Regions from separate parts of the Cribrihabitans neustonicus genome, predicted to be linked through region 4. Evidence: riboswitches for the same ligand, from Rfam matches in the RefSeq annotation. Region 4 holds a riboswitch; each other region holds the start of a gene.

Region 1 (7,251 bases), on a different contig from region 4:
GTCTTCACGCTCGACGACCGCCAGCAGATCGCCGAGTTCCTCAAGCTTAATGGCCTGGCCGAGCCAGTGGCGCAGGCCCGCGGCATCGACGGGGCGGCGGTCTCGCGGCAGAAGATGGACTTCATCGCGGTGAGCGCCTTGGCGGAGCAGGGCGTGGACCTTTCCGACCTGCCGCGCAGCGGCTTGCGGCGGCTCGTGGCGCGCCATGCGCAGGACCTGCCCGCGGAATACGAAGGGCTCGCGGCGCTTCTGCGCTGGGCCGAGGACGGCGGCCCGCGCCCCAGCATGCGCCCGAGCCATCCGGCGTTCTTCTATGCCCTGCGCGCGAGTGACACGCCCGAGGCGGAGCTGGTGAACATGCTGCTGGCTGAGCTCGCCCCGCGCGACTTCCGCCAGCTCTTCATCTGCCACAAACAGGCTTTCTACCGTCTCTACAGCACTTGGCCCGAGGCCAAGAAGACTTACGCGGCAGAGTTCCTCGCCCGTGAATACGCCGTCGACAAGGCGGGCGCCCGGGCTGCGCTTTTTGGCCACGAGCCAGACATGGAGGGCAAGACCCCGGCGCTGCCCTGGGGCCCGCGCGGCCAGAGCGTCCGGTCCGAGCGGCTGGTGGAGCGGGTCGGCCCCTGGGGCGCGGTAAGACGCGGGCGGGGGCGCTGAATGTTCGGCTTCCTGCGGCTGGTGCTGCTCCTCGCGGTCGGGCTCACGGTGGTCTATGCTGCCGTCTCGCTCTACTCGCGCGAGGTGCGGCGCGCCAAGCTCAAGCGCCACTGGAAACACAAGGGCTTGACCGGCGACCGCGCGGCCTTCATCCAGCGGGGGCTGAAACAATACGACCGCTCGTTCCGGCGCCGTCTGATCCTGCTGGTCTACATCATTCCGCTGGGGGCGATCGCGCTCCTGGTCTACGTCATTAACTTCATGTGAGGTGCTGCCGATGCGATACATCAAATGGGGCGTCCTGATCCTGGTCTGGCTGGTGATCGGCGCCTTCCTGCATTACACGCTGCCGCAATATGACGTGGTGCGCATCGTCAACACTTACGAGGAACGTCAGGAGCTTAACGACTGGACCCGGATCTTCTGGTCGACACCGGACGATCAGTCGGCCGAGCTGCAGAACCGCGATGTGCAGTTCATCCAGGCGGTGCGCCCCAACGGCCGCGCCATCGTCTACCGTAACGAAGACACCGGTTGGAACTGGCCGCCCTATTTCAAGTTCGACACCGCGAACCTTTATACCGATGCCAATGATGCGATCTCCACCAAGGCCAACCCCGAGTGGGTGGCGGTGATGCATTACGGCTGGCGCAACGAGTTCCTGTCGGCCTTTCCCAACGCGGTCTCGATCAAGACGGTGGCCGGGCCTGACGACAAGCCCACCAACTGGCCCACGATTATCATCCTGGTACTGCTGGCAGCGCTGTTCTGGGCCATTTACGTGCGCTGGCGCCGCTTCCGCCGCGCCCGGATCGACCCGATGGTGGAGCAGGTGGAGGACAGCTTCTACGCCGCGGGCGATGCGATCTCCGAACGCGGCGGCCGGTTCAGGCGCTGGCTGGACAGCTGGAAGTCGAAGTGACCACGGGCGGCCGTCCCACGGGGCGGCCGCGCAGTCACACGATCCGGTAGGTGTTCTGGACCATTCCGGTGCCAAGCCGGCGCGAAGCCATCAGCTCCAGCCCGATGTCGCTGTCGAGAGGCCCGAACAACGGAATGCCGCTGCCAATCAGCACCGGTACCGTGGTGATGGTGAGATCGGCGATCAGCTCTTGGCGCAGGAACGATTGCACCAGTCTGCCGCCATCAATGTAGGCGCGTCTCCAGCCTTCCTGCTGCAGCTCTTGCATGAGGCCGGCGGGAGACGCGCGGCTCAGCCGGACCTTGTCCTGCAGGTGCCCGGGAACGTCCCCGCTGGTCAGGCTGCTGCTCAGGACGATCACGGGCTTTGAATAGGGCCACTGTCCGAACCCGAGCACGTTGCGGAAAGACCCCGTCCCCATGACAAGGCCGTCGACGCTGTCCATGAAGGCGGCAAAGCCGCTTTCCTCGTCGCTCGTGCCTGGCTGCCGGGTCAGCCAATCGAGCGAATGGTCCTGCCGGGCCACGTATCCGTCCAGGCTGGTTGCAATGAAAACATGGCCAGTCGTCATCTGAAACTCCCTCAACCCCTGCCGCCTCGTGCCGCCAAGTATACCCGGAAAGCGTGTCTGTGTGCAGGCGTGCAGCTGGCCTTTAGCCTGGGCAGCGATTCGGAGGGCGCCGCGCTGGAAAGCGGCGGGTCCTCAGGGCCTTGCCGCAAACAGAGGGCAGAGTGCCGGTTTGATATCCCGCCGCCTGAACCGGCTCCGGGACGCAGAACCCCTATGTCTTTTTCCGGTTTCGGCCGGTCGGATTTGTCGCCGTCAAGACCGTGGAAAGAGGGCAATTTCCGCCGCAGCAAGGTGCCGTCCTTCGGGGCGGAGAATTGGGAAGCTGGTGAAATTCCGGCACTGCCCCCGCAACGGTGAACCCGGGCAAGGCATGGCAGATCACCACTGAGGCGCGCGCTTCGGGAAGGTGCCATGCCCGCCGCAGGCGGCCCCGGGCAAGTCCGGAAACCAGCCTTGCCAGGAAACGTCAACCGCGGGCAGCGGCAGGGCGGTTGCGGGCGCGTGCCAGCGGCCTCTCCCGGCTCATGCCCGCACCCAGCCAACAGGGCCGCGGGGATGCGGCTTCAGGAGAGATGCAGATGCTTCAGGACAGCGAAATCCTGGCCAAGCTGATGGCGCGGCAGCAGAATTATTCCCTCGAACAGGCGTTTTATACTGATCCGGGCGTTTTCGATCTGGACCTGCGCCAGATCTTCTACCGTGAGTGGCTGTTTGCCATCCCCGCCTGCGAAATCCCGAAGCCCGGGAATTACGTCACCCACCAGGTCGGCAGCTACAACGTCATCATCGTGCGCGGCAGCGATGGAGAGGTGCGTGCCTTCCACAACGCCTGCCGCCACCGCGGCTCGGTGGTCTGCAAGGCGAAGAAGGGCAGTTCGCCCAAGCTGGTCTGCCCCTACCACCAGTGGACCTACGAGCTTGACGGCAAGCTCCTCTGGGCGCGCGACATGGGTCCGGATTTCGACGCCTCCAAACACGGGCTGAAACCGGTCCACTGCCGCGACCTTGCCGGGCTGATCTACATCTGCCTCGCCGATCAGGCCCCCGATTTCGACACCTTCGCGGAACTTGCGCGCCCCTACCTGACGCCGCATGACCTCACGAACGCGAAGATCGCGCATGAAAGCACCATCGTCGAGAACGGCAACTGGAAGCTGGTCTGGGAGAACAACCGCGAGTGCTACCACTGCGGCGGCAACCACCCTGCGCTCTGCCGCACCTTCCCCGAGGATCCTTCCGTCACCGGCGTCGAAGGCGGCGAGACCCCGCCGCACCTGCAGAAGCATTTCGACCGGATCGAGGGCGCGGGCTGCCCGGCGCAGTTCCAGATCGACGCCCGCGGCCAGTACCGCCTGGCGCGGATGCCGCTGAACGAAGGCGCCGAGAGCTACACGATGGACGGCAAGGCCGCGGTCGCCAAGCCGCTCGGCCGGGTGCCCTTCGCGGATGCGGGCACGCTGCTGAAGTTCCACTACCCGACCACCTGGAACCACTTCCTGCCGGATCACTCCATCGTGTTCCGCGTGACCCCGATCAGCCCGACCGAGACCGAAGTCGCTACCAAGTGGCTGGTCCACAAGGACGCGGTGGAGGGGCAGGACTATGACCTCAAGCGCCTGACCGAGGTCTGGACCGCCACCAACGACGAGGACCGCATCGTGGTCGAGGACAACCAGCGCGGCATCAACTCGCCCGCCTACGAGCCCGGCCCGTACTCGCCGAGCCAGGAAAGCGGCGTCATCCAGTTCACCAACTGGTACGGTGCGCAGCTCATGCGCGCGCTGACCGGGCGCAACCTGATCGCGGCGGAGTAAGCGCATGGGACTGCTTGCGAATTTCGAGACGCTGGACGAAACGCTGGCGTGGAAGGACGACGAGATGCTGGAATGCGTCACCGTCGTGCCGGAGGCGCCCAACACCGCCACCTTCAGCTTCCGCGCGCCCTCGGGCTGCTGGTTCAAGTACCAGCCCGGCCAGTTCCTCACGCTGGAGCTGCCGGTGCCCGAAGGCACCGTCTGGCGCACCTACACGATCAGCTCCTCGCCCTCGCGGCCCTTGTCGATCTCGGTCACGGTGAAGGCGCAGGCGGACAGTATCGGCACCCGCTGGATGCTCGACCACCTGCGTCCGGGGATGCGGCTCAAGGCCTCCGGACCCGCGGGTCTCTTCACCCTGCCGAAGCGGCCGAACGGCAAGTTCCTGTTCATCTCCGCAGGCTCCGGCATCACGCCCAGCCTGTCGATGACCCAGTACCTGTTCGACCGCGGCCAGTCGCCCGACGTCTGCTTCATAAACTGCGCCAAGCGCCCGAGCGAGATCATCGCCCGCCGCCAGCTTGAAGGCATGGCGGCGCGGGTGCCGGGCATCAAGCTTCATTTCGTGGTGGAGGAGGACGACCCCTACCAGGTCTGGACCGGCTACCGCGGCCAGCTCAACCAGATCATGCTCGGCCTGATGGCCCAGGACTACCTGGAGCGCGAGGTCTACTGCTGCGGCCCGGATGCCTTCATGCAGGCGGTGCGCGACATGCTGAACGGCCTCGGCTTCGACATGGAGAACTACCACCAGGAAAGCTTTGGCGCCCCGGTGGAGACCGAAGCCGACGCGCCCGAGATCGACGATGTGGTGCCCGCCGACACGGCCCCGGCCGTAATCCGCTTCGCCGCCTCCGGGGTCACTGCCGCTTGCGCCGAAACCGATACGGTGCTGGCAGTGGCCAAGGCTTCCGGTCTCAACATCCCCTCGGGCTGCACCTTCGGCATTTGCGGCACCTGCAAGGTGAAGAAGACCGCGGGCGACGTGCACATGGTGCACAACGGCGGCATCTCGGAAGAGGACATCGACGCCGGTTACATCCTCGCCTGCTGCTCCAACCCGATCGGCCAGGTCGAGGTGGAGATCTGAGCCGCGCCTGAAAGCACCCAGGGCCTCCGGGTCCTGGGTTATCCTCGTGCGGTCCTGTTCAGTCCTCAAACAGTCCGGGCGCCTGAACGATGGCCGCCGCCCGCTCCTGGGGCAGGCCCAGGAAAGCGGCGAGCTGGCTCGCATTCTCCTCCGGACTGCCGCCTTCGCTCAAGCGGTAGAGACTGGCAAACCCCGCCTCCTCGATCTGCGCCGCCTCATGCAGGATATCGTTGCGGATCGCGGGCAAGAGGCGCTCCAGCGCTGCCGCCGGGGTCTGCGCGCCGGCCAGCCCGACCCGGCGGGCATGGCCCTTCAGGTACTCATCCGAAAAACGGCACTCAATATGCAGGAGCCGCACCTTGGCCCGGTCCGAAGTGAAATCCCGCATAAGCTCCATGCCGGACGGGTCGAGGCATAGGATAAGGCGCCGCTCTCCGAAGTAGTCGAACAGCATCCGCAGCAGCGCCCGCCGGTGCCGGGTACGCTTTTCCAGCGCCCCTTCGATACCGCCCAGGCTGGGCAGCGGCGTGTCCTCCTCGTCGAAAAGGTACTCCACGGCGGGTGTCTCCGCCGCATCTCGCAACAGCGCCAGCAGGCGTTTGGCTACATGCCACTTCTTGCAGATCACCAGGAGAAGCTCGCGGTCATGGCCAAGCGTGCTTTCCGCCTCCCAGAACCGCGGCGCAAACCGGCGCCCGCGGCGGCCGAGCTGCACCAGGAAGTCATACAGCGCCCGCCCCTCGTTCGAGACCGGGAACTCCACTCCCTCCGCCGCGTAAAGCGCCCCCAGCCGCGCCTTCAGATCCTGCGCGTCGGGGCTGATTTTGCGCGCAAAGAGGAAATCCTGGCTGAGCAGCAGGTTGTAGTGATCATTGTAGAAGGTGACCGGCATCCCGTAGTCGCTGAACATCAGGAAAGTCAGCGTACGGCTCTCGATCTCTTCTTCCGCCACCAGGTGGCGCACAAGCGTCTGGAAGAAGGTTTCGTCCGGGATCCAGGTGCTGCGGAAGAAACGGGTGATGTCCGGGCGCTGTTTCAGGAAATCGAAGATCCGCTCCACCGTGCGCCGCCGGAGGCACCACCATTGGCTGCCGATCTGCATCTGCAGGCCTTCGGGAATGCGCCGCTTCACGCCCAGCCGCTTCTGCAGCGCGTGGCTGGCGTAAAACAGGCGCTTGTTCCTGCGCTCGTTAAAGACATGGCGGTAGATCAGCCGGTCCTCCCGCATGCCGGTCTTGATCCAGCCGCTTTCGAAGAAATCAACGCTCTCGATGAAGTCGCAGTCGCGCGCATCCAGCAGCCGGTGGGCGTATTCGGCGGTCTTGATCGCCATGCAGTCGCCCGACAGCAGGTAAAAGTGGCTCGCGCCGGGGAAAGCCTCGGCAGCGGCCTCCAGCGTCAGCAGCGTTGCCTCGACCAGCGACCACTCGCCCCAGCCGCAGCGGATGCGCCGCGGCGCGAAGGTGACGCGCTGGTTGCCCTCCAGTGCTGCGCGCAGCGTCCGGTAGTCAGCCCGGGGCGCGCGGCCGTCGAAATGGATCGCCACAAGGTCGCCCGCCCTCGTCAGCTGCCTCGCCTGCTGCTCGATTGCGGCCGGATCCTTGTGGCACAGAAGGATATACGCAATCTTAGCCATTTTTTCGGGACATCCGCCTCGGCCTGCCTGGTTTCCACCCTTGATAGGGGCGGGGGCCGGGCGAATAAACCGGATTGTTTCCGGCATGGGAAAGATGTCAACTACTGCGGCAGGCAGGACAAAGGCGGAGGGGCAGCGGATGGGATTTCCCGGCACTTGGATGACCGAAAGCGGAAGCGTGCTCTACCGCGTGGTGCCGAAATGCGCCTGCTCGACTATCGGCCAGATCCTCTATTACTCCGACCACGGCCGCTTCTTCGGCGGCGACATCCACGATTCCACCGAAGGGCTGCACAAATGGGCGCAGGAGGCCAGCCAGGGCCCGATCACCCGCGCGGCAGAGGAGGGCAGCACCTACGCCTTCACCTGCGTGCGCAACCCCTACACCCGCATCCTCTCCTCCTTCTTCGACAAGATCTGCGGCATCCAGCGCAACGGCAGGCGCTACCGCGGCAACCTGGTGCCGCAGCTCGCCTACCAATACGGTGTCGAAGCCGGGGGCGAGGACGGCAAGCAGGACTTCGACCAGATCGCAAGCTTCCGCCGCTTCCTGCTGTT
Region 2 (7,251 bases), on a different contig from region 4:
GACGGCCGGGCACGGCATTGCTCTAAGCGCGGATGCCAGCGGCTCCAGCCCGGCGTCGAAATCGTGGTTGCCGAGACCGATCACGTCATAGTCCAGAACCGTGAACGCGCGGGCCAAAGGGTGCGCACGGCCGCGCCCCAGCGCGGTATCGCCCAGTGGCGCCCCATTCAGCGCATCGCCGTTGTCAGCAAGGAGACATGCGCCGCCGCGCGCTGCCGCTTCGGCCCGCGCCTCTGCCACCAGGCTTGCCACGCGCGACAGGCCGATGGCGGGATCGGGCCGGTCCGCGTAATAGTCCCAGCTCAGCAGGTGGCAATGCAAATCCGTCGTCGCCAGCACCCGCAGCAGACCGGCCTGTCCTGCCCCAGTGTTGTCCGCCTGTTTCACCATCGTCCGATTGCAGTCAGCACGGTCCGTCCTGTCCACTTCTGCCCGGCGCTTTGCGCGCTCCGTTACCTGCCGGCGCTGTGCCGCGCCTTGCTTTCCGCTCCCATTTGGATCAGCGAATGCGGCAATTGCAAACCCGCCGTCGCGGCCGCGTTAACTTTTTTCCGCGGGCTAAACTGGCAACTGACCCGCAGCGGCTGCATATCAACGAAAATCAGCATAAAAACGTGTGCCGGCCTGTGGCTCTGCGGCGACACGCGGCGGCGCGCTGGCCGCGGCTTCTGGCCTTTGCCGCGGGCTGCAGGCAGGGTTGCCGTTCTGACCCGCGGGCCGCGGCCCGGGCGGAGCGGAGCAACTGGCGGGAGCGGCGATGAAACGCGCGGAACTGGTGACTTTCGGCGGCGGCGGCTTGCAGCGTGACGCGCATCTGCGCGGCGATGCGGCAGCGCTGAAGGCGGCCTGGCAGCACCCTGATGCCGCGGTGCTGCCGCTGTGGCGCGGCCAGCCGCTGATCTGCCCGCCCGCTCCCGGCGGCGGCAGCGCTGCGCTGGCCTGGGTCTCTCCCATCCACCCCTTGGCAGAGGCCGCCCGCGAAGAGGCCCTGTTTCTCGGCCGCACGCCCGGCGGCGCGCCCCGCTTTGCCTGCACGCTGAGCGGCTGGCAGCCGGAAGTGACCGCGGAGAATACCCCCGGCAGCTTCGGCCCGCAGCACCCGGAACTGCCGCAGGGCCAGGTTTTTGCCGACCTGCGCCAGGTGATGGCGCTGCTGCCTGCGCTCGACGCTGAGATCGCGGCCGCCGCCAAGGCGCTTCTGTCCTGGCACCGCAGCCACCGCTTCTGCGCCGCTTGCGGCGCGCCCAGCCAGGTGGCGCAGGCAGGCTGGCAGCGGCTCTGCCCGGTCTGCGAAACCCCGCATTTCCCGCGCACCGATCCGGTGGTGATCATGCTCATCACCCATGGCGATGACGTGTTGGTCGGGCGGTCGCCCGGCTGGCCCGAAGGCGTCTATTCGCTTCTGGCGGGCTTTGTCGAGCCGGGCGAGACCCTGGAGGCCGCGGTACGGCGGGAGACATACGAGGAATGCGGCGTGGAGGTCGGCGCGGTGCGCTACCTGTCGAGCCAGCCCTGGCCTTTCCCGATGTCGCTGATGTTCGGCTGCGCGGGCGAGGCGCTGGGACAGGCTATCACCCTCGACCGCAATGAAATCGAGGATGCGCGCTGGGTTTCGCGGCAGGAGATGATGCAGGTGCATGCGGGATTCCACCCGGATATGAAGCCCGCCCGGGAAGGTGCAATTGCGCATTTCCTGATCAAGAACTGGCTTGCGGATACGCTGGACTAGCGCGCATAGTCGGACCAAGCGGCAGAACGCAGGCAGATTTCAGTCAGATTTCGGGCGGGCAACCATGAAATTCCACAGCAAAGCAGATATTGATGCGCCGATCGCGAGGGTCTTCGAGGCACTCGCCGATTTCGAGCACCTGGAACGGGCTGCGGTCCGCCGCGGCCTCGAGGTTCACCGCACCGGCGACATCGCCGCTCCCGGTGAGGGGCTGGCGTGGGATCTGCGCTTCGAGTTCCGCGGCAAGCCGCGCGACATCCGCCTGGTGCTGAAGGACTATTCGCCGGTGACCGGTCTGGAGCTGCAGGGCAGTGGCAGCGGTGTCGATGGCATCATGCGGGTTGCACTCGCCGCCCTGTCGCCGCGCAGCACCCGGATGGCGGTGGATTTGGAACTGTCCGCCAGCACCCTGCCCGGCCGGCTGATGCTGCAATCGCTGAAACTCGCGCGGAGCAAGCTGAAAAGCCGGTTCAAGCAGCGCCTCAGGGACTATGCCGCGCTGACCGAAGAGCGTCTGAAACGCACCGCTTAATTCGCGTCCTCCGAGCCGCCGCAGAGGAGGCTTGCGGGTGCGGTGGCGCCGCTTCAGCCGCCGGACAAGCCGGACAATCAGAGCGGCGCAACCAGCTCCGGCCAAAGCACCGCGTTGCGGCGGGCAAAGGCGCCAAGGTGGCCGACGGCCCTCAGCTTGTAATCGGAGGGCTTCAGCACCCGGCGGCGCTGCGGTACTCCGCCGAACACCTCGCCAAGGCGCCAGGCGCTGACCGGCGGGATCACGTCATCATCGCTCAGCGCAATCACGTCCACTGGCACGCCCGAACGCTCCCACCTGGGGCGCGGCAGGCTGTCCCCGGTTTCCGGCAGGTAGCTTCCCGGCGTGGTGCACCAGCGCCGCCACTGCCAGTAGACCCCGGCCGGCAGGTCGGCCCCGAACCCCACCGCGCGCCCGGGGAGGAACCCGGCCAGCCGCACCGCCACGGGCACATGCCCGAACCAGAAGGCCAGCGCCAGCGCGCGGTAGGGCCAGGGATGATCGTGGTGATGCACCAAGCCGCCCGCAACCACGATCATGCGGGCGACGTCCTCGAGGTCCTCCTGCAGGGGCATCAGCATCGCCCCCAGAGAATGACCGATCACCCACAGCGGCACGCCCGCATAGTGCCGCCGCATCTCGGCCCGGGCGGCGGGCTGATCCGCCAGCGCCCATTCGGCCATTGTCGCCTTGGACCGGCGCGGGTGGCCCTGCGCCGAGCCGGCAAAATCCCGGTAGTCATAGGTGAGGCAGGCCAGCTGCTGTTCCGCCGCCAGCCAGCGCGCGAAATGCCGGTAGAAACTCTGCGGCACGCCGGTGGCGCCGTTGAGCACCACCGCGGCCCGCGCAGACCCTTCGGGGCGGAACAGCCGCCCCGCCAGTTCCGCATTGCCCGAGGCAAACCGCACGGGCTCTTCCCGGATGGCGGCGCTCTTGGCTGATGTCCCGTCCAGCATGGCAAATCCCTCCCTAGACCAACTGGTCTATTTCCACCACTGGACCATTCGGTCTAGACCTGTCAAGCTTGCACCATGCGTGACGCAACGACACCCTTCCCCGCAAATGCCCCCGAACCCGTCCATTCTGCCAAGGATCCGGCAGGCGGTGCCCCCCAGCGCCCGACGCGCGAGCGGCTGATTCTCGCCGCCGCAGTCCTGTTCCGCGACAAGGGGTTCAGCGGCGTGGGTCTTTCCGAGGTGCTGGCCGCAGCGGAGGCGCCCAAGGGTTCGCTCTACCACCATTTCCCGAACGGCAAATCCGACCTGGCGGTGGCAGCTGCCACCTGGGCCTCGGACCAGATCATGCGGGTGATCGCGGAGTCCTTCGGACCAGCTGCCAGCTTCCACGAGGGCGCGGTGACGGTGTGCCACAAACTGGCCAAGCTGTTCGATACCTCCGGCAAATGGGCGGGCTGCCCGGTCTCGGCCACGCTGTTCGCAGGACCTGAGAACGCGGAGCTGCACCAGCACGCAGCGGAACTGTTCGAGAGCTGGATCGCCGAGACCGCCGCCCACGCCCGCCGCCTCGGGATCGCGGAGGCGGATGCGCGCGCGGTGGCAGAGAATTTCTACATCCTGCTGCAGGGCGGCTGGCAGCTCGCGCGGGTGCGCCGGTCATCAGACGTGATCCGCGCCCTGCCTGCGCAGCTGGCGCTGCCGCAAACAGCATTGATGCCCTCGCAGGTGCAGATAACGGATTGACGCGGCCGCCGCCGAACCGCTACCGCTTGGGGTGACGGTTTCCTTCGGCACAGAATCTGCTGCCGCGGGATGAAAAGGGAACACGGTGCGGCCCGGCTTTGCAGCCTGGCCAATGCCGCGACTGCCCCCGCAACTGTAAGCGGCGAGCAACCCCGAAGATCACCACTGGCCCGCGGCCCAGCCGCGCCGGGAAGGATCGGGGGCGCCTTGACCCGCAAGTCAGGAGACCTGCCGTCACACGTGAAACTCGAAACCGGCGGGGTGTCCGGGGCGGGTCCGGATGGCGGCGCCGCACACGGGCGCAGAACATTTGGAACCGGTTCCGGAAGCCGCCCCGCCAAGCGCGGAGGGCGCTGATGATCTGGACGGACAAAACACATTTCTACGCCGCAACAACATGCCGGCACCTGGGCAGGCCCTGTCCGGCAGCGGAGCAGATGGCGGCCAAGCTGGCCGAGGCGATGACAAGGGCCAAGCCGCTGACGCAGGCGGACTTTTCCATATCTGGCGGCAGCGAACTGGAGGGCTGCGCCAAGGGCTGCCTGGCGCGGTTCGAAGCCAGCCATGAGAGCATCCGGGTGTTCTGCGGCGCGGGGGAGGACGCGGATCCCGCAGAGCTCGGCCGCTACGCCAATGCGATGTTCCGGCAGGATGGCCGCGGCTTCAGCGCGGCGCAGGGCGGCAGCGCCCGCCCCTGCGCGCTGATCGAGGCGCTGCCCAAGACGGCAGAGGCACGGGACGCCGAGCGGATGATGGCATTCTGAGCGGAATGCCTGGGCATAAGGCCCGCGGCCCGGCTCCGTTCTAGCCGGGGTCCTGCTCTCCGGCCCAATACGGCGCGCAGGCCCAATCCATCTGGTCCTGCGTCTCCACCGCGCAAGGGCGCACCGCGCGCAGGCGGGCAAGAGCCTTTGCGGGCGGCTCGCCGCACTCCACCATCAGCCGCAGGACCGCCATGCCTGAGCGGCCGCAGCCGCCGCGGCAATGCACCAGCACCCGGCCGCCGCCCCGCAGCGCGTGGCGCGCAGAGGCGCTGGCGGCAGGCCATTTCACTGCAATTGCGGGCGGCGGCGCCTGGAAGTCGGGCACCGGCAGATGCACCCAGCGGCAGGCGAGGCTCTGGATATCGGCGCCAAGCAGCTTGGCGCCGACGCTGGCGTGCTCGGCCTCGGTGGTGAGCGAGATCACCAGCCCGGGCTGCCAGGCACCGATATCGGCCAGGTCGCCGTGGTAGTCGCCGCTGGCGCCGGGCAGCGGGCACAGCGCGAGCGTGCCCTGCGCGACGTGCAGCGCGTGGATCGCGAGCCCGGCGGCAGCCTCGGCCGCGGGCTGCGGTTCCGCTGCCCGGCGTTCCGTCTCCTGCTGCCCCGGCTCAGACCTGCCGGGAATCTCCCTGGCCATGACGCACCCCCGCTGCTGCCCGCCCCCCCGCAAACGAGGGGCCGCCGCAATCAGCCTAGCCGCGAAAGCGCTGCCCGCCCAAGCCTTTTGGCGCAGGCCCGGCCCGCGCCGCCCGTGGGCGCCCCCTTCCGCGGTGGACGAAGCCGCCGCGCTTCCTTACGTTGCCCGCAACGCGGCCCCGCCGCCTCTTCCGAATCCGGCACGAGACATCATGAGCGACACCCCCAGCACCGTCCCCGGCAGCCCCGGCGGCCCCGGCGGCCCCGGCGGCCCCGGCCAATCCCCCTATCAGGTCCTGGCCCGCAAGTACCGGCCCGAGACCTTTGCCGACCTGGTCGGCCAGGACGCAATGGTGCGCACGCTGAAGAACGCCTTTGCCGCCGACCGCATCGCCCAGGCCTTCATCATGACCGGCATCCGCGGCACCGGGAAGACCACCACGGCGCGGATCATCGCCAAGGGCATGAACTGCATCGGCGCGGACGGCCAGGGCGGCCCCACCACCGAACCTTGCGGCAAGTGCGAGCACTGCGTGGCGATCATGGAGGGCCGCCATGTCGACGTGATGGAGATGGACGCGGCCTCGCGCACGGGCGTGAACGACATCCGCGAGATCATCGATTCGGTGCAGTACCGCGCGGCCTCGGCGCGCTACAAGATCTACATCATCGACGAGGTGCACATGCTCAGCACCTCCGCGTTCAACGCGCTCTTGAAGACGCTTGAAGAACCCCCCGCGCATGTGAAGTTCATCTTCGCCACCACCGAGATCCGCAAGGTGCCGGTCACCGTGCTGTCGCGCTGCCAGCGCTTCGACCTGCGCCGGATCGAGCCGGAGGTGATGATCTCTCTGCTGCGCCGGATTGCCACTGCCGAGGGCGCGGAGATCGCCGATGACGCACTGGCGCTGATCACCCGCGCCGCCGAAGGCTCTGCCCGCGATGCGACCTCGCTGCTCGATCAGGCGATTTCGCACGGTGCCGGAGAGACCACGGCGGACCAGGTGCGCGCCATGCTGGGGCTCGCTGACCGCGGCCGGGTGCTCGACCTGATGGACATGATCCTGAAGGGCGATGCGGCGGGAGCGCTCACCGAGCTTTCCGGCCAGTATGCCGAGGGCGCCGACCCGCTTGCAGTGCTGCGCGACCTGGCCGAGATCACCCATTGGGTTTCGGTGGTGAAGATCACGCCGGAAGCCGCCGAGGACCCCACCGTCAGTCCCGACGAGCGCGCACGCGGCCAGGCGATGGCCCAGAACCTGCCGATGCGCGTGCTGACCCGGATGTGGCAGATGCTGCTGAAGGCGCTGGAGGAGGTGGCGGCGGCGCCAAATGCCATGATGGCCGCCGAGATGGCGGTGATCCGGCTTACCCATGTGGCCGACCTGCCCTCCCCCGAGGAATTGATCCGCAAGCTGCAGGACACGCCTGCGCCGCCCCCGAATGGCGGGCCCGGCGGCACTGGCGGCAGCCCCATTCAGAGCATGGGCGGGCCTGCGGCGGGCGGGGGAGGCGGTGCCTCGGCTTACGCCTCGGCCCCGCCGCAGGGCGCACCTTATGGGGCCGGATCGGGCCAGACCACGGCCTCCGCAGGCGGTGCGGGACAGGCGGCGGCGCTAGCGCCCCGCACCAGCCCGGCCCTGGCGCGCTACCCCTCGTTCGAGCATGTGGTCGAACTGATCCGCACGAACCGCGACGTGAAGCTGCTGGTGGAGGTGGAAACCGGAGTGCGGCTGGTCGCCTACCAGCCCGGCCGGATCGAGTTCACCCCCGCTGCGCAGGCGCCGCGCGACCTCGCCGCGCGTCTGGGCACCGCGCTGCAGAACTGGACCGGCAGCCGCTGGGTGGTGACCATCGCCCCCGATGGCGACGCGCCGACCATCGCCGAGG
Region 3 (7,251 bases), on a different contig from region 4:
GTGGTGGTGGACACCACCAACCTGCAGGGCGCGATCTTCACCTGGTGGCGCAACGACGACGGCACCTTCGAGGCCAAGAAGACCATCACCATCGACCCGCAGCCGGCCGATCCGGACGACCTTCCGGAGCTTTTGAAAGGCTTCAGCGCGGTGCCGCCGCTGGTCACCGACATCGACCTCAGCATGGACGACCGGTTCCTCTACGTGGCGTGCTGGGGCACCGGCGAAATGCACCAGTACGATGTCTCCGACCCGATGAACCCCAAGCTGGCGGGCAAGGTGGAGCTCGGCGGGATCGTCAAGCAGACCGCGCATCCCAACGGCAAGCCCTTCGGCTATGGCCCGCAGATGGTGGAGATCAGCCGCGATGGCAAACGCGTCTACTGGACCAATTCGCTCTACTCGACCTGGGACGACCAGTTCTACCCGGGCGAGCGCGGCGCCGCGATGGTGATGGCCAATGCCGGCGCCGATGGCGGTCTCACGCTGGACGAGCGCTTCTGGGTCGACTTCCCCGAGGGCTACCGCGCCCATCAGATCCGGCTTGAGGGTGGAGACTGCTCTACCGACAGTTTCTGCTACCCTTCGGTCTAAGGAATGGAGACGGCCTGGGATACAGCGGGCCTGTTGTGGTTCGCGGTTTTTGCCTCGGGGCTGTACCACGGGGTGAACCCGGGCATGGGCTGGCCGCTTGCGGTTTCGGCGGCGCTGTTCGAGCAGCGCCGCCAGGCACTCTGGCCCGCGCTAGGGGCGCTTGGCACTGGGCATTTCCTGGCCATGCTGGCGATCCTGATGCCGTTTTCGATGCTAACCCTTCTGGTGCAGTACGAGCGTGAGCTGCGGCTCGGCGCGGCTCTGCTGGTCACCGGCATGGGGCTTTATCTGCTGGCCACCCGCCGCCACCCGCGGTTCCTGTCGCGGATTCCGCCCGCGCGCCAGGCGCTGTGGTCCTTCCTGGTGGCGCTGGCCCATGGCGCGGCGCTGATGCTGGTGCCGGTGTATCTCGGGCTCTGCGCCGCGGACGAACTGGAGGGCGGCCATGCGGCCGCGAGCTTCCTGATGACCAATACAGTGCTGGCGGCGGCGGTGGCAGTGCTGCACACGGCGGCGATGGTGCTTTCGGGCGGCGCAATGGCCTTTGCGGTGCACCGCTGGCTGGGCCTGCGGTTCCTGAACCGCGGCTGGTTCGATCTTGAGCTGCTTTGGGCCGGCTCGCTGCTGGCGGCAGGACTGCTGACTTTCTGGGCGGCGCTGGGACCGGCGGGATAGGGCCGCCCTCTCCACGGCTGGAAGGTTCCCGCCGATAGCCAGGCGGGAGGCCGGGCGGCACAAACCCGCGTGAACGCGCAGCCTCTCTCAGCGGGAAAAGGACCAGCCTGCTGGCAGGGCGGCCAACCGCCGCCGCAAGCCGGACGATCCGGCAGTTAAACGCCCGAAATCCCTCAACAATGCCTTGACCCTGGCGGCACCCGCGGCGGCTGCCTAGCTATGCCCCACGGAACGCGGAATACCCGCGGACCGCAGCAGTCGAAACAATGGAAAGAATGGAGTGTCTTACATGAAACCCTTCGCACTGACCGCCGCTGCAGTTGCCACCCTCGCCGCCGCCCCTCTTGCGGCCAAGGATGCCATGCTGGAGGCGGACGCCGACGGCAACGGCACCTATTCGCTGGAAGAGCTGCAGGCCGCCTATCCCGAGCTGACCGCCGAGACCTTTGCCACCATCGACGCCGATGCCGATGGCGAAGCCGATCAGGCGGAAGTGAACGCGGCGGCAAAAGCGGGCCTGCTCGCAGAGGCCGGCTGATCGCCGCAGGCAGGGCGGCTCCCCCACCCGCGGGGCCGCCTCGCCGCTTTCCAGTCCCGGATTGCGGCGCTTGCGCCGCAGCGCCTTGCAGTTCCCCTGCTGCGGGCGGACCCGGCACCGCTCTCCCCGCGGTGCCGGGCATTCTGTTTTCCGGCAGCGGGTCCTGCGCCGCTCCGCTCCCGCTTCATTTCCGGCAACAATTTTCTTGACCCGTTCTGCGCGCGCGGCTACGGCCTTCGTGCCGGTTCCCGCAAGGGAATAATAGGGAATCCGCCGCAGGCCCGCGCCTGCGAACCGGAACTGCCCCCGCAACTGTAGGCGCCGAGCCTCGCCCCATCCGCCACTGGGCCTCTGCCCGGGAAGGCCGGGCGAGGCTGTGACGCGCCAGTCAGGAGACCTGCCGGCCAAACACACGCAATCCGGACGGGGTGTCCGGGGGAGGAACGCGCATGACCACAGCCAAAACCGGCCCAGGCCGGACTCCAGCGCCGGGCTGCATTTTCCAGCCGGCGCACCCGATCCCTCAATTTTCAGATCGGAGCACCATATGAATGCCCTCACCCACAACTTAGCGGCCGCAGCCGCACTCCTTGGCCTTGCCGTTTCTGCCGCCGCAGCAGACACCGGTGCGGCACCCTACCCGCTGACCCTGGACAACTGCGGCCGGACCCTCACCTTCGAGGCGGCACCCGCCAGCAGCGTCACAGTGGGCCAGGCCGCGACCGAAATGCTCTATGCCCTGGGGCTGGCGAAGCAGGTCAAGGGCACCTCAGTGTGGTTCACCGCTTTGCCCGAGGCCTATGCGGAGATGGATGCAGGCGTCGAGCGGCTCTCGGACAATGACCCGAGCTTCGAGGCTGTGGTGCAAAAGCGCCCGGAGCTGGTCGCCGCGCAGTACGAATGGCACGTCGGCCCCGAGGGCGTCGTCGCCACCCGCGAGCAGTTCCACGAACTGGGCATCCAGACCTACATCCTGCCTTCGGACTGTGTGGGCAAGGACAATACCCAAGGCTCCGATGGCACCCGGATCAAGGCCTTCACCACCGAAGTGATCCACCAGGGTGTGCGCGAACTGGCTGCGATCTTCGGCGTGCAGGCGCGGGGCGACGAGCTGGTCGAAGCCCTGAAGCGGCGCGAAGCGGCGGCGGCACAGCTGGCGCAGGGGCTTGTATCTGAGGACGTCTCGGCGGTGTTCTGGTTCTCCAGCGCGGAGATGGCGGCCGACCCCTATGTTGCGGGCCGCAAGGGCGCGCCCGGCTACATGATGGAAACTCTCGGCATCCGCAACGTGGTGCAGTCGGACGAGGAATGGCCGCTCGTGGGCTGGGAGACCATCGCCCGCGCCAATCCCACCGTCATCGTGCTGGCCGAGATGAGCCGCCGCCGCTTCCCGGCCGATGACATCGAGGCCAAGCTGGCGTTCCTGCGCAGCGATCCGGTGGCGCGCGAGATGGAGGCGGTGAAGCGTAACCGGATCGTGGTGATGGACGCCCATGCGATGGACGCCACCCTGCGCAGCGTTGAGGGCCTGGAATCCCTGGCCGGGGCGCTGGACGGCTTCGGTCTTGCCAAGTGAGCCCGCAGGCTGAACCGCTGAGCGGGCAAGCGGAGTGACCGGATGAGCGCCGGCGCCCTGGCATGGGCCGTCCGTGCCCGTGCGCCGCGCTGGGTGCTGGCAGCAGTGCTGCTGGCGGCGGCGGTGCTAATGGGCGCGAGCATTGGCGAGACACCGATCCCGCCCGCGACGGTGCTGCAGGTGCTGGCCAACCGGATGTTCGGGGCGGGCTACGTGCTCGACCCGATCGACGCGGGCATCGTCTGGAACTACCGGCTGAGCCGCGCGGTGCTGGCGGCCTGCTGCGGTGCCAGCCTTGCGGTGTCGGGTGTGGTGCTGCAGGCGCTTCTGCGCAATGCGCTGGCCGATCCCTATATCATGGGGATTTCGGCCGGCGCCTCCACCGGGGCGGTAGCGGTTACGATTGCAGGAGTCGGTGCCGGTGCGGTGTCGCTCTCGGCCGGGGCCCTCGCCGGAGCGCTTACCGCCTTTGCGCTGGTGGCACTGCTGGCGCGCGCGGCCGGAGCTCAGGCCAGCGCGGCCCGGGGCGGCGCGGCGCAAATCGTGCTGGCGGGCGTGGCGGGCTCGCAGCTCTTCCATGCGCTCACCAGCCTCATTATCACCAAATCGGCCAATGCCGATCAGGCCCGCGGCATCCTGTTCTGGCTCCTGGGCAACCTGGGCGGCGCGCGCTGGGAAGACACGCTCCTGGCGCTGCCGGTGGCGCTGGCGGGCACATTGCTGATCGCGGCCCATGCGCGGGCGCTGGATGCCTTCACCTTCGGCGCCGGTTCCGCCGCTGCGCTTGGCATTGCGGTGCGCCGGGTGCAGGCGCTGCTGATCGCCGTCGCCGCCTTGCTGACCGCGGTGATGGTGAGCATAGCGGGCTCCATCGGCTTTGTCGGCCTGGTGATCCCGCATGCAGCGCGGCTGCTGGTGGGGGTGCGCCATGCCCGTCTGATACCGGCGGCGGCGCTGTCCGGAGCTGTGTTCCTGGTCGCGGCCGACATCCTGTCGCGGACCCTGATCCCGGGCCAGGTGCTGCCAATCGGGGTAGTGACCGCCTTGGCGGGCGCGCCTGCCTTTGCGCTGATCCTGGTCCGGGGGCCGCGGCAGCGATGAGGCTGGAAGCACAATCCCTCGGCTGGTCCGCGCGGCGCGCACGAATCGTCGGGGACGTGAGCCTGACGGTCGAGCCGGGGACAGTGCTGGGCCTGGTCGGGCCGAATGGTTCGGGCAAGTCCACCTTGCTGCGGCTCTTGGCGGGGTTGTTGAAACCCGCGGCGGGCCGGGTTCTGCTGGACGGCGCCCCGCTCACCGCCCTGCCGCGCCGCGAGATTGCCCGCCGCGTCGCGCTGGTGGAGCAGCAGGCGGAGACCGCCGAGCGCATCACCGTGCGCGACGCGGTGGAGCTGGGCCGCACGCCGTGGCTGTCGCTCACCCGCCCCTGGGGCCCTGAGGACGAGGCCATAACCGCGCGCGCCCTGGCGGATGTGGAGATGGCGCACCTGGCGGATCGGCCCTGGGCCACCCTGTCGGGCGGCGAGCGGCAGCGGGTGCATATCGCCCGCGCCCTGGCGCAGCAGCCCGGTCTGCTGCTGCTGGATGAGCCCACCAACCATCTCGACGTGCATCACCAGCTGTCGATCCTGTCACTGGTGGCGCGGCTCACCGTCACCACCGTGATTGCGATCCATGATCTGAACCAGGCGATGGAGTGCCACAAGCTTGGCGTGATGGACCGCGGGCGGCTGGTGGCACTGGGAACGCCGGAAGAGGTGCTCGACGCACGGCGCCTGCGCGAGACATTCGGGGTTGGCGTCACCCATCTGACCGACCCTTCGGATGGCCGCCGGATCATGCGCTTTCGCAGCTGAGCGCCAGGACCCCGCCTATGCTTCGCTTGGCATAGAAACCACAGCCCGCCGCCTGCAATCAGAGGCAGAGCTCCACAAGGGTGGTCTCCGTATTCGAATTATTTACAGATTGGCGGGAATAGTCGTTTTCCATCCGCCTCTGGCAGTTTGAATATTTGGAGATTTGCAATGTTCCGGCGTTTCCGCCCGGTCTCTGCCCTGCCGGCAGCCACCGGGCAAGCCCCGCGCCGCTCCGGTGCCCGGCACGGAAGCTGTGCCGGGTGCACGGCGGCAGTCTCCGCCGCTGCCCCTGCTGCGCCCCATGCTGCGGCCCGCGGGGCGCGTCCGGCCCGATGACCCTCAAGCGTGCCATAGTTCTGCCGGTGCTGATCAGCGCGGCCGCCTCGCTGGCGGCGGCGCTGGCGATCTGCGGCATGGCGCTCTACGCTTCGGACCGCAAGGACGCGATCCTGAGCGCTGCGCTGGAAGTGACGCGACGTGCCGACCGGGTCGGGGCGGGGATATCGGATGCCGAAGCCTACGTCCAGAAAGTGACCACAGCGCCGCTGTTGATGCCGCAGTCGGATGTGGCTCCGCGGCTGCGGCACCGTCTCGCGGCAATCAACCGGGATCTCACCGCGCTTCTGAAACTGCCGCTGCCCGCTGCGCTGCGCCGTGAGATCATGCTGCTGTCTGAAACGCATGATGAATGGTGCACGATGGCGGTGGTGCTGATCGGCATCCTGCCTGCCGAGGAACCGGCGACGCTGGAGGCGGTGAGCCTGCGCGGCCAAGCGGTTCTGGCACAGGTGCATGTGGTCAAATCGCTTGCGGCGGGCCATGCGGGCACCGCCATCGACACCGCCAACCAGAGCCTCTACCAACAGTTCGCCCTGGGGCTTGCCGGCATCTTCCTGCTGTTTGCCATCATGGTGGTCTTTGCCGCCCGCAAGGCGCACGCGATTTCGGCTGCGATGCAGACCGTGACCAGCCGCCTGCAGGCGCTGGCCAGCCAGGAGACAGTCTCCGGCCGCCGCCCGGGCGACGACCTGCCGGCGGTCTTTGCCGCGCTCGACACGCTCAGCTTAAGCCTCCGGGAGAAGAAGCGCATCGCCGAGCGGCTGCAAGAAGAAAAGGCCCGTGCCGAAGCCGCGACCGAGACCAAATCCCGCTTCCTCGCCACCATGAGCCACGAGATCCGCACCCCGATCAACGGTGTGCTTGGCATGGCCGAGGTGCTTCACGAGTCCGGCCTCACCGCCGAGCAGCGCGCGTGCACCAGCACCATCCTTGCCTCCTCAGAGGCGCTGTTGCGGATCGTAAACGACATCCTGGACTTTTCCCGGCTGGAAGCGGGAAAGACCCAGATGCTGGAGCAGCGCTTCCACCTGCGCGAGGTGATCTATGATGTTGCCACGCTGATGTCGCCCGCCGCCACCGCCAAGGGGGTGGAGATCTGCCTCGACATCTCGGGCAGCGGCCCGGGGCATTTCACCGGCGACAGCGGGCGGGTGCGGCAGATTCTGATGAACCTTGTGGGAAATGCGGTGAAGTTCACCCTCGAAGGCTATGTCGCCATAACTCTCACCTATGACGGCAGCCAGCAGTTGCCCCTGCGGGTCCGGGTCGAGGATAGCGGTGTCGGCATTCCGCACGACCGGATCGGGCAGATCTTCCGCGCCTTCGAACAGGTCGAAAGCACCACGGCGCGGCGCTTTGACGGCTCCGGGCTGGGGCTCGCGATCTCGTCGCGGCTCGCGCGGGCGATGGGCGGGCGGATCGAGGCGCAGTCGGAGCTCGGCAAGGGGTCCTGCTTCACGCTGTGCCTGCCGCTGCCGGTGGCGGAGGGAGGCGCCCCGGAGGCGGCAGCCGTGGAAGCAAAGCCACTTCTGGGCCAGCGGACGGTGGTGGCAGCGGATCTCGCCTTCACGCGCGGGGTACGCCAGCGCCAGATGCAGGACTGGGGGGCCGAAACCACCGTGCTGCCCAGCCTTGAAGCGCTGGAGCTGCATCTGCGGGCCACCGCGGCAGAG
Region 4 (7,251 bases):
CCACCCCTGCCAGCTCGCAGGCATAAGCCGCGTTGGCGCTCATCTGCGCGGCGAAAGGGTGGGTTGCATCGACCACATGGGTGATGCCCCCGGACTGGAGGAAAGCGGCGAGCCCTTCTGCCCCGCCGAAGCCGCCGACACGGGTGGGCAGCGGCTGGGGGACGGGCTGCGCGGTACGTCCTGCGTAGGAGAACACGGCGTCGAGGCCAGCTTCGGCGAGGGCAGCCGCCAGCCGCGAGGCTTCGGTGGTGCCGCCGAGAAGCAGGATGCGTGTCATGTCTGAGTGTCCTTCCAATCCCTGGCTCACGATCATCGGTCTTGGCGAAAATGGACTGGAATCCCTCAGCGGCGCAAGCCGGAAGGCGCTGGCGGAGGCCGAGGTGATCTTTGGCGGCCCGCGGCACCTGGCGCTGGTGGAGGCGGGCAGCCGGGGGCTGCCCTGGCCGGTGCCTTTCTCGGTTGCGCCGGTGCTGGAAATGCGCGGGCGAAAGGTCGCGGTTCTGGCCTCTGGCGATCCGTTCTGGCACGGCGCGGGCGGGTCGCTGGCGCGGCATCTGAAAACCGGCGAATGGGTGTCGCACCCGGCGCCGTCTGTTTTCGCGCTGGCGGCGAACCATCTGGGCTGGAGACTGGAGGAAGTGTTGTGCCTTGGGTTGCACGCGGCACCCTTTGCGCGGCTGCGGCCGCTGCTGGGCGGCGGTTGCCGGTTGCTCTGCACGCTGCGCGACGGGGAGGCTCCGGCAGAGCTGGCGGTATGGCTTGCGGCGCAGGGTTTCGGCACATCGCGGCTCACCGTGATGGAGTGCCTCGGCGGGCCGCGGCAGCGGGTGCGTTCCGCCAAGGCCGAAGGGTTTGATTTGCGGGAGATTCAGGCGCCGGTGGCCGTCGCCATCGAGGCCGCGGGCCATAAGGGGCTGCCGCGGGCTTCGGGGCTGGCGGATGATCTCTTTGCCAGCGACGGTCAGATCACCAAGCGGCCGATCCGGGCGCTCACGCTTTCGGCGCTGGCGCCGCGCGCGGGAGAGATGCTGTGGGACATCGGCGGCGGCTCGGGGTCGGTCTCGGTCGAGTGGTGCCTCGCGGCGCCAGGCGCGCGGGCGGTGACGTTCGAGCCGCGCGCGGACCGCCTGGAGACCATCCGCGCCAATGCCGCGGCTTTCGGGATCGAGCACCGGATGCTGCCCGTGCAGGGCAAGGCGCCGGAGGTTCTGGCAGGCCAGCCCCTGCCCGATTGCGTCTTTATCGGCGGCGGCGGCAGCCGGGCGCTGCTGGACCACCTGTGGGAGCTGCTGCCCGCGGGTGCGCGGGTCGTGGCCAATGGCGTGACGCTGGAGACCGAGACCCTCTTGATGCAAGCCCACGCGGCGCGCGGCGGGCATCTCTTGAAGGCGGAGATCGCCGAGGCCGGCCCATTGGGCAGCATGCGCGGCTGGGAGCGTTCGCGGCCGGTGATCCAGTGGAGCGTCACGCGATGAAGGTGGCAGGCATCGGATTTCGCAGGTCTGCCACGGCGGCAGATTTGCAGGCGGCGCTGGCGCTGACCGGCGAACAGGTGGATGCCGTCGCCTCCATCGCAGAGAAGGCCGCGGCCCCCGCCATGCTGGAATTTGCCCGCGCTGCCGGTCTGCCGGTGATTGCGTTGAAAAATCAGGATATTGCCGGGGAGCAGACGCTGACCTGCTCGCCCCGGATCAAGGCGCGCTTCGGCACCGGCTCGCTGGCGGAAGCCGCGGCGCTGGCTGGTGCCCGCCATGGGGCCCCGGGCGCCGGATCGCGCCTGCTCGCCCCCAGAGTTGTCACCGCGGATGGGCTTGCCACCGCGGCCATAGCAGAAAGACTTGAGCCATGACCGTTCACTTCATTGGCGCCGGACCGGGCGCCGCCGACCTTCTGACCTTGCGCGGGCGCGACATCATCGCCTCCTGCCCGGTGTGCCTGTATGCCGGCTCGCTGGTGCCGGAGGAAATCCTGAGCCATTGCCCGGCGGACGCCAGGATCGTGAACACCGCAGCAATGGACCTGGATGCCATCATTGCGGAGATCAGGGCCGCGAATGAGGCGGGCCAGGACGTGGCCCGGCTGCATTCCGGCGATCTGTCGGTGTGGTCGGCGATGGGCGAGCAGATCCGGCGGCTGAAGGCGGAGGGTATCCCGGTGAGCGTCACCCCCGGTGTGCCGTCGTTTGCGGCGGCGGCTGCCGCGCTGGGGACCGAGCTGACCCTGCCCGGCCTTGGCCAGTCGGTGGTGCTGACGCGGACGCCGGGGCGGGCCTCTTCGATGCCTGCGGGCGAGACGCTGGAGAACTTCGCGAAGACCGGCGCGACGCTGGCGATCCACCTGTCGATCGGCAACTTGGATCACGTGGTCGAAAGCCTGACGCCGCATTATGGCGGGACGTGCCCGGTGGCCGTGGTCTACCGGGCGAGCTGGCCGGATCAGCAGATCATCCGGGCGACTTTGGAGACCTTGAAGGACGCGCTGGACGAGAAGATCTCCCGCACCGCGCTGATCCTCGTGGGCCCGGTGCTGAACGGCGAGGGGTTTGACGAGAGCTGCCTTTATGCGGCGGATTATGACCGCCGCTACCGGCCGCAAAGCGCGGACAGCCCGTGGTCGAGCTGGAGCCATGGGGATGATTGAAACAGTGTCACATGCCGCTGGCGTGAATTCAGACCTCTGCAACGCCAGCACAAAAACGCTAAGGGCCGCGCCGGACCGCGGGGCGGCGCAAACGCGCCGCCCCGAGGGGGCGGGCCGGCGCGGCCCGGCCTGCGGCCGGGCGGGACTAAAGGAGACCGCGCAATGACCCCTCCCGGACTGATGATCTCGGCCCCCTCCTCCGGCACCGGCAAGACCACCGTGATGCTGGGCCTCCTGCGGGCGCTGGCCGAGGACGGGCTCACCGTGCAGCCGTTCAAGAGCGGGCCAGACTACATCGACCCGGCCTTCCATCTGGCGGCGGCGGGGCGGGCGTCCTTCAACCTCGACACCTGGGCAATGGACGGCGCGCTGCTCGACGCGGTGGCGGGCCAGGCGGCGGGGGCGGAGATCTGCATCGGCGAGGGCTCGATGGGGCTCTACGACGGCGTGGCGACGCGCGGCCAATCCGGGTTCGGGTCTTCGGCGGAGACCGCAAAGCGCATGGGCTGGCCGGTGGTGCTGGTGGTCGATGTGGGCGGGCAGGCGCAGTCGGCGGCGGCCACGGCGCTGGGGTTCCGGGCCTATGATCCGGAACTGCCCTTTGCAGGTGTGATCCTGAACCGGGTCGCCAGCCCCCGGCATGAGCGGCTGACGCGGCTTGGCATGGAGAAGGCGGGCATCAGGGTGCTGGGCTCCCTCCCCCGCCGCGGCGACCTCACCCTGCCGGAGCGGCATCTGGGCCTCATTCAGGCGGTGGAGCATCCCGATCTGGAAGCGGCCATCGCGGGTTATGCGGCGTTCCTGCGGGAGCATGTGGACCTGGAGGCCATCAAGTCGGCCGCCCTGGCGGGCGCGGCGCCCGGCCCAGCCACGCTCCCCGAACCGCCCGCGCAGCGGATTGCGCTGGCGCGCGATGCGGCGTTTTCCTTCACCTATCCGCACCTGCTGGAAGGCTGGCGCGCGGCCGGGGCGGAGATCCTGCCGTTCTCACCGCTGGCGGACGAGGCCCCGGCCCCGGACGCCGATCTGGTCTGGCTGCCCGGCGGCTATCCTGAGCTGCATGGGCCAGCGCTGGCCGCGGCAGACACCTTCCGCGCGGGCCTGCGCAAGCACGCTGAGACACGGCCGGTGCATGGCGAATGCGGCGGCTACATGGCGCTTGGCGAGGCGCTGATCGACAAGCAGGGCAACCGGCACCGGATGGCCGGGCTGCTGGGACTGGTGACGTCTTACGAAAAGCGCAAGTTCCACCTTGGCTACCGCCGCGCCGTTCTGGAGGCGGGGATGCCGGGCTTTGCCGCGGGCTGCGCCCTGCGCGGGCATGAATTCCACTATTCCACCATCCTGGACGAGCCCGACGCGCCCTTGGCCCGGGTGATGGACGCCGACGGAAACCCGGTGCCCGAGACCGGATCGGTCAAGGGGCATGTCACCGGCACTTTCTTCCACCTGATCACCGGAGAGCGCGCATGAGCGGTTTCGTGAGTTTCGTCTCCTCCGGCCCCGGCGACCCTGAACTGCTGACCATCAAGGCGGTGAAGCGGCTAGAGGCGGCGGATGCGGTGCTGTTCGACGACCTGTCGTCGGGGCCGATCCTGTCCCACGCCCGCGCTGACGCCGATCTGGTCGGCGTCGGCAAGCGCGCAGGCCGCCCCTCGCCCAAGCAGGACCACGTAAGCCAGCTCTTGGTGGAATACGCCTCTTCCGGCGCGCATGTGGTGCGGCTGAAGTCCGGAGACTCGGGTGTCTTCGGGCGGCTGGAAGAGGAAATCACCGCGCTGCGCGCAGCCGGCATCGGTTTTGAGATCGTGCCCGGCGTCACCGCGGCCTCGGCGGCGGCGGCAGCAGCGAACATCCCGCTCACCCGGCGGATGACGGCGCGGCGGCTGCAGTTCATCACCGGCCATGACGTGACCGGCGGGCTGCCGGAGAACCTGAACCTCGCAGCCCTCGCGGATCCCGAGGCGACCACCGTGGTCTACATGGGCAAGCGCACCTTTGCGGCGCTGGCGGAAAAGCTGATGCAGGCGGGGCTGCCGCCGGAAACCCATGCGCTGGTGGCGCTGGGGGTCTCGACGCCTGCGCAGTCGCTCTATTGCCACACGGTGGGCGAGCTGCCGCAGGTCCTGCGCAAGATGGAGACCAGCGCGCCGGTGCTGATCCTCTACGGGCCCTTGGCGGACAGCGAGCTGCCCGCCGCACCAGACCACGCATCACCGAACGCATGAGCCGCCCCGCCATCACCCTCTGCCGCACCTGCCGCGATGCCGCTCCGGAGCTGCTGCCGCAGCTGGCGGCTGCCTTGCAGGAGGCAGGGCTGGCGGCGGATCTGGCTGAGGCCGATTGCATGTCCGGCTGCCGCCGCCCGCAGACGCTGGCGGTGCGGCAAAGCGGCAAGACCGCCTATCTGTTCGGAGGAATCAGCGCCGCCGACCTGCCGGACCTGATGACCTTCCTGAGGTTGTATGCCGGGAGCCTCGATGGCGATTTCGCCGATGCCCGCCCGCTGGGAGCCCTGCGGTTCAAGGCGCTGGCCCGCATCCCGGCGCACGGATGCTGAGCCGCCGTCTGCCGCGGGCGGGAAAGATTCCGGCCCGGAATTTTGGCCGGAGAATCTCCATTTTCCGGGGCCCTGCCGCGAAGCATGCGCAACAGGACGGTTTCAGCCTTGACCAGAGCGGTGCGCGGCGGGCAAAACAAACTGATACGGTGTCCAGTGGTGCCAAGCGCCAGGACTGAAACGGGAATGAGGAACGGCGGACCAAATCGCGGCGCCGCAGCCTCAACCGCCCCCGCGACTGTGAGCGGCGAGCGGCCGTCCAATGCCACTGGCGCAAGCCGGGAAGGTGGACGGCAGCAGCGACCCGCGAGTCAGGAGACCGGCCGTAGCGCAACGGAACACTTGTGCCGTCGGGTGTGACGGCAAGGAGGACAAGACATGACGACGAAAACGCTTAAGGCATCCGCCGCCGGCACCAGCCTGATCCCGGCCCTGTTTGCCGTGGTTCTGGGCCTGGGCATCATCACGCTGACCGGCCACGTGCAGGCCTCCGCCCTGCATGACGCCGCGCATGACGTGCGCCACGCCACCGGCTTCCCCTGCCACTAAGGCCATGTTCAGCCGTATTCTGACCAGCGGCCTTTTCGCTGGTGCTGCAGCAGGGTTGATTACCGCCCTGCTGCAGCTCGTTTTCGTGCAGCCGGTGCTGCTGCATGCCGAACTCTATGAATCCGGTGAGCTGGTGCATTTCGGGGGCGCGGCCATCTCGGCGCATCCCGAGCTGCCGGGCGCTGACCTGATGCGCGACGGGCTCAGCATCATCTTCACCATGCTGACTTACACCGGCTATGCGCTGGTGATGGTGGCGCTGATGTCGCTGGCCGAGCGCCAGGGCCATGCCGTCACCGCCCGCAGCGGCCTTCTGTGGGGTCTGGCGGGCTTCATCACCTTCCACTTTGCGCCCGGCCTGTCGCTGGCGCCCGAGGTGCCGGGGGTGGCGGCTGCGGACGTGGGACTGCGCCAGGTCTGGTGGACGCTGACCGTCGCCGCGGCCGGTGTTGCCATGTGGCTCATTGCCTTTGGCGGCGGGCTTACCGCCTATCTGATCGCTGCCGTGCTGCTGCTGGCCCCCCATGTGGCAGGCGCGCCGGAGCCGGAAAGCTTCTCCGGTCCGGTGCCGACCGAGATCGGCGCGCTGTTTGCCGCCCGCGCCTTCGGCGTCGGCATGGCGGCCTGGGTGCTCTTGGGCACATTCGCCGGCCATTTCTGGCAGGCGGAAGGCAAGCGCGAAGCGGCCGCGGCCTGATCCGCAGCACTTTCCGCCCCCGCTGGCCGCAGACCGGCGGGGGCGTTCTATTGATGAGGATGAGAAAATGTCCCGCTCTCTTGCTCTTTTTGCCATCGGGCTGGTCTTTGGCGGCGGCGCGGGCTTCGTGACTGCGGCCGGCAATGGCGTCACCTTCGACGGCCACGACCATGGCGGCCCGGCGCATCACGGCGGCGGCCAGGCGGAGATCGCCGGCCATGCCCATGGCACCGCCACCGACCTGCCCGCGGGCGGCGATGCGCCCCGGGTGGCGCTCGAAGTGATGAAGGACCCGATGTCCGGCTGGAACCTGCAGGCCACGACGGAGAACTTCCGCTTTGCACCGCAGAATGCCTCTGCCGCGGATGCAGCCGGAGAGGGCCATGCGCATGTCTATGTGAACGGCGAGAAGGTCGCCCGGCTGTACGGCGAGTGGCTGCATATCCCCTCCCTGCCCGCGGGCAGCGCCGAGGTGACGGTTTCGCTCAACAGCAACAGCCACAGCCCGCTGACGGTGAAGGGCGAGCCGGTCACGGCCAGCGTCACCGTGCAGTCAGATGGCGAAGGTTTGTGAGTGAAGCGCAGGCTTGCAGACGGCAGGCTTGCGGACAACAGCGCGCGGCGCCGTCTTTGGTAAGCCGCGCATCGAAGATGAAGGCCCTGGCATGATTGACCTCACCCTGATCGGCATCGGCACCGGCAACCCCCAGCACATGACGCTGCAAGCGGTTGCGGCGCTGAATGCGCAGGACGTGATCCTGATCCCCACCAAGGGCGCGGGCAAGGATGACCTCGCCGGGCTGCG

Evidence for each region. Region 4 has a riboswitch for cobalamin ahead of ACOHWE_RS11980 (CbtB domain-containing protein). Riboswitches for the same ligand answer to the same signal wherever they lie in the genome.
Region 1: it holds a riboswitch for cobalamin, as region 4 does, so the genes downstream of both, ACOHWE_RS08005 (aromatic ring-hydroxylating oxygenase subunit alpha) here and ACOHWE_RS11980 (CbtB domain-containing protein) in region 4, are expected to answer to the same signal.
Region 2: it holds a riboswitch for cobalamin, as region 4 does, so the genes downstream of both, ACOHWE_RS14730 (hypothetical protein) here and ACOHWE_RS11980 (CbtB domain-containing protein) in region 4, are expected to answer to the same signal.
Region 3: it holds a riboswitch for cobalamin, as region 4 does, so the genes downstream of both, ACOHWE_RS14105 (ABC transporter substrate-binding protein) here and ACOHWE_RS11980 (CbtB domain-containing protein) in region 4, are expected to answer to the same signal.

The regions. Positions count from the first base shown of each region.
Region 1 is NZ_JBMERQ010000002.1:608,993-616,243, forward strand. It holds gene ACOHWE_RS07985 (DUF6638 family protein) at 1-660, shown strand, start outside; gene ACOHWE_RS07990 (hypothetical protein) at 661-927, shown strand; gene ACOHWE_RS07995 (DUF1523 family protein) at 938-1,582, shown strand; gene ACOHWE_RS08000 (dihydrofolate reductase family protein) at 1,617-2,153, opposite strand; cobalamin riboswitch at 2,426-2,623, shown strand; gene ACOHWE_RS08005 (aromatic ring-hydroxylating oxygenase subunit alpha) at 2,732-3,967, shown strand; gene ACOHWE_RS08010 (FAD-binding oxidoreductase) at 3,972-5,057, shown strand; gene ACOHWE_RS08015 (DUF5928 domain-containing protein) at 5,116-6,693, opposite strand; gene ACOHWE_RS08020 (sulfotransferase family protein) at 6,833-7,251, shown strand, end outside.
Region 2 is NZ_JBMERQ010000007.1:45,469-52,719, forward strand. It holds gene ACOHWE_RS14700 (5'-nucleotidase C-terminal domain-containing protein) at 1-390, opposite strand, end outside; gene ACOHWE_RS14705 (hypothetical protein) at 453-608, opposite strand; gene nudC (NAD(+) diphosphatase) at 758-1,729, shown strand; gene ACOHWE_RS14715 (SRPBCC family protein) at 1,794-2,261, shown strand; gene ACOHWE_RS14720 (alpha/beta hydrolase family protein) at 2,339-3,217, opposite strand; gene ACOHWE_RS14725 (TetR/AcrR family transcriptional regulator) at 3,293-3,961, shown strand; cobalamin riboswitch at 3,980-4,211, shown strand; gene ACOHWE_RS14730 (hypothetical protein) at 4,318-4,725, shown strand; gene ACOHWE_RS14735 (protein-tyrosine phosphatase family protein) at 4,766-5,362, opposite strand; gene ACOHWE_RS14740 (DNA polymerase III subunit gamma/tau) at 5,574-7,251, shown strand, end outside.
Region 3 is NZ_JBMERQ010000006.1:112,797-120,047, reverse strand. It holds gene ACOHWE_RS14120 (selenium-binding protein SBP56-related protein) at 1-594, shown strand, start outside; gene ACOHWE_RS14115 (hypothetical protein) at 598-1,269, shown strand; gene ACOHWE_RS14110 (EF-hand domain-containing protein) at 1,559-1,807, shown strand; cobalamin riboswitch at 2,033-2,226, shown strand; gene ACOHWE_RS14105 (ABC transporter substrate-binding protein) at 2,355-3,383, shown strand; gene ACOHWE_RS14100 (FecCD family ABC transporter permease) at 3,426-4,484, shown strand; gene ACOHWE_RS14095 (ABC transporter ATP-binding protein) at 4,481-5,239, shown strand; gene ACOHWE_RS14090 (response regulator) at 5,572-7,251, shown strand, end outside.
Region 4 is NZ_JBMERQ010000004.1:118,832-126,082, forward strand. It holds gene ACOHWE_RS11945 (cobalt-precorrin-6A reductase) at 1-277, opposite strand, end outside; gene cbiE (precorrin-6y C5,15-methyltransferase (decarboxylating) subunit CbiE) at 276-1,475, shown strand; gene ACOHWE_RS11955 (cobalamin biosynthesis protein) at 1,472-1,849, shown strand; gene cobM (precorrin-4 C(11)-methyltransferase) at 1,846-2,640, shown strand; gene ACOHWE_RS11965 (cobyrinic acid a,c-diamide synthase CobB) at 2,803-4,113, shown strand; gene cobA (uroporphyrinogen-III C-methyltransferase) at 4,110-4,868, shown strand; gene ACOHWE_RS11975 (DUF1636 family protein) at 4,865-5,200, shown strand; cobalamin riboswitch at 5,331-5,542, shown strand; gene ACOHWE_RS11980 (CbtB domain-containing protein) at 5,579-5,749, shown strand; gene ACOHWE_RS11985 (CbtA family protein) at 5,754-6,446, shown strand; gene ACOHWE_RS11990 (hypothetical protein) at 6,514-7,020, shown strand; gene cobF (precorrin-6A synthase (deacetylating)) at 7,112-7,251, shown strand, end outside.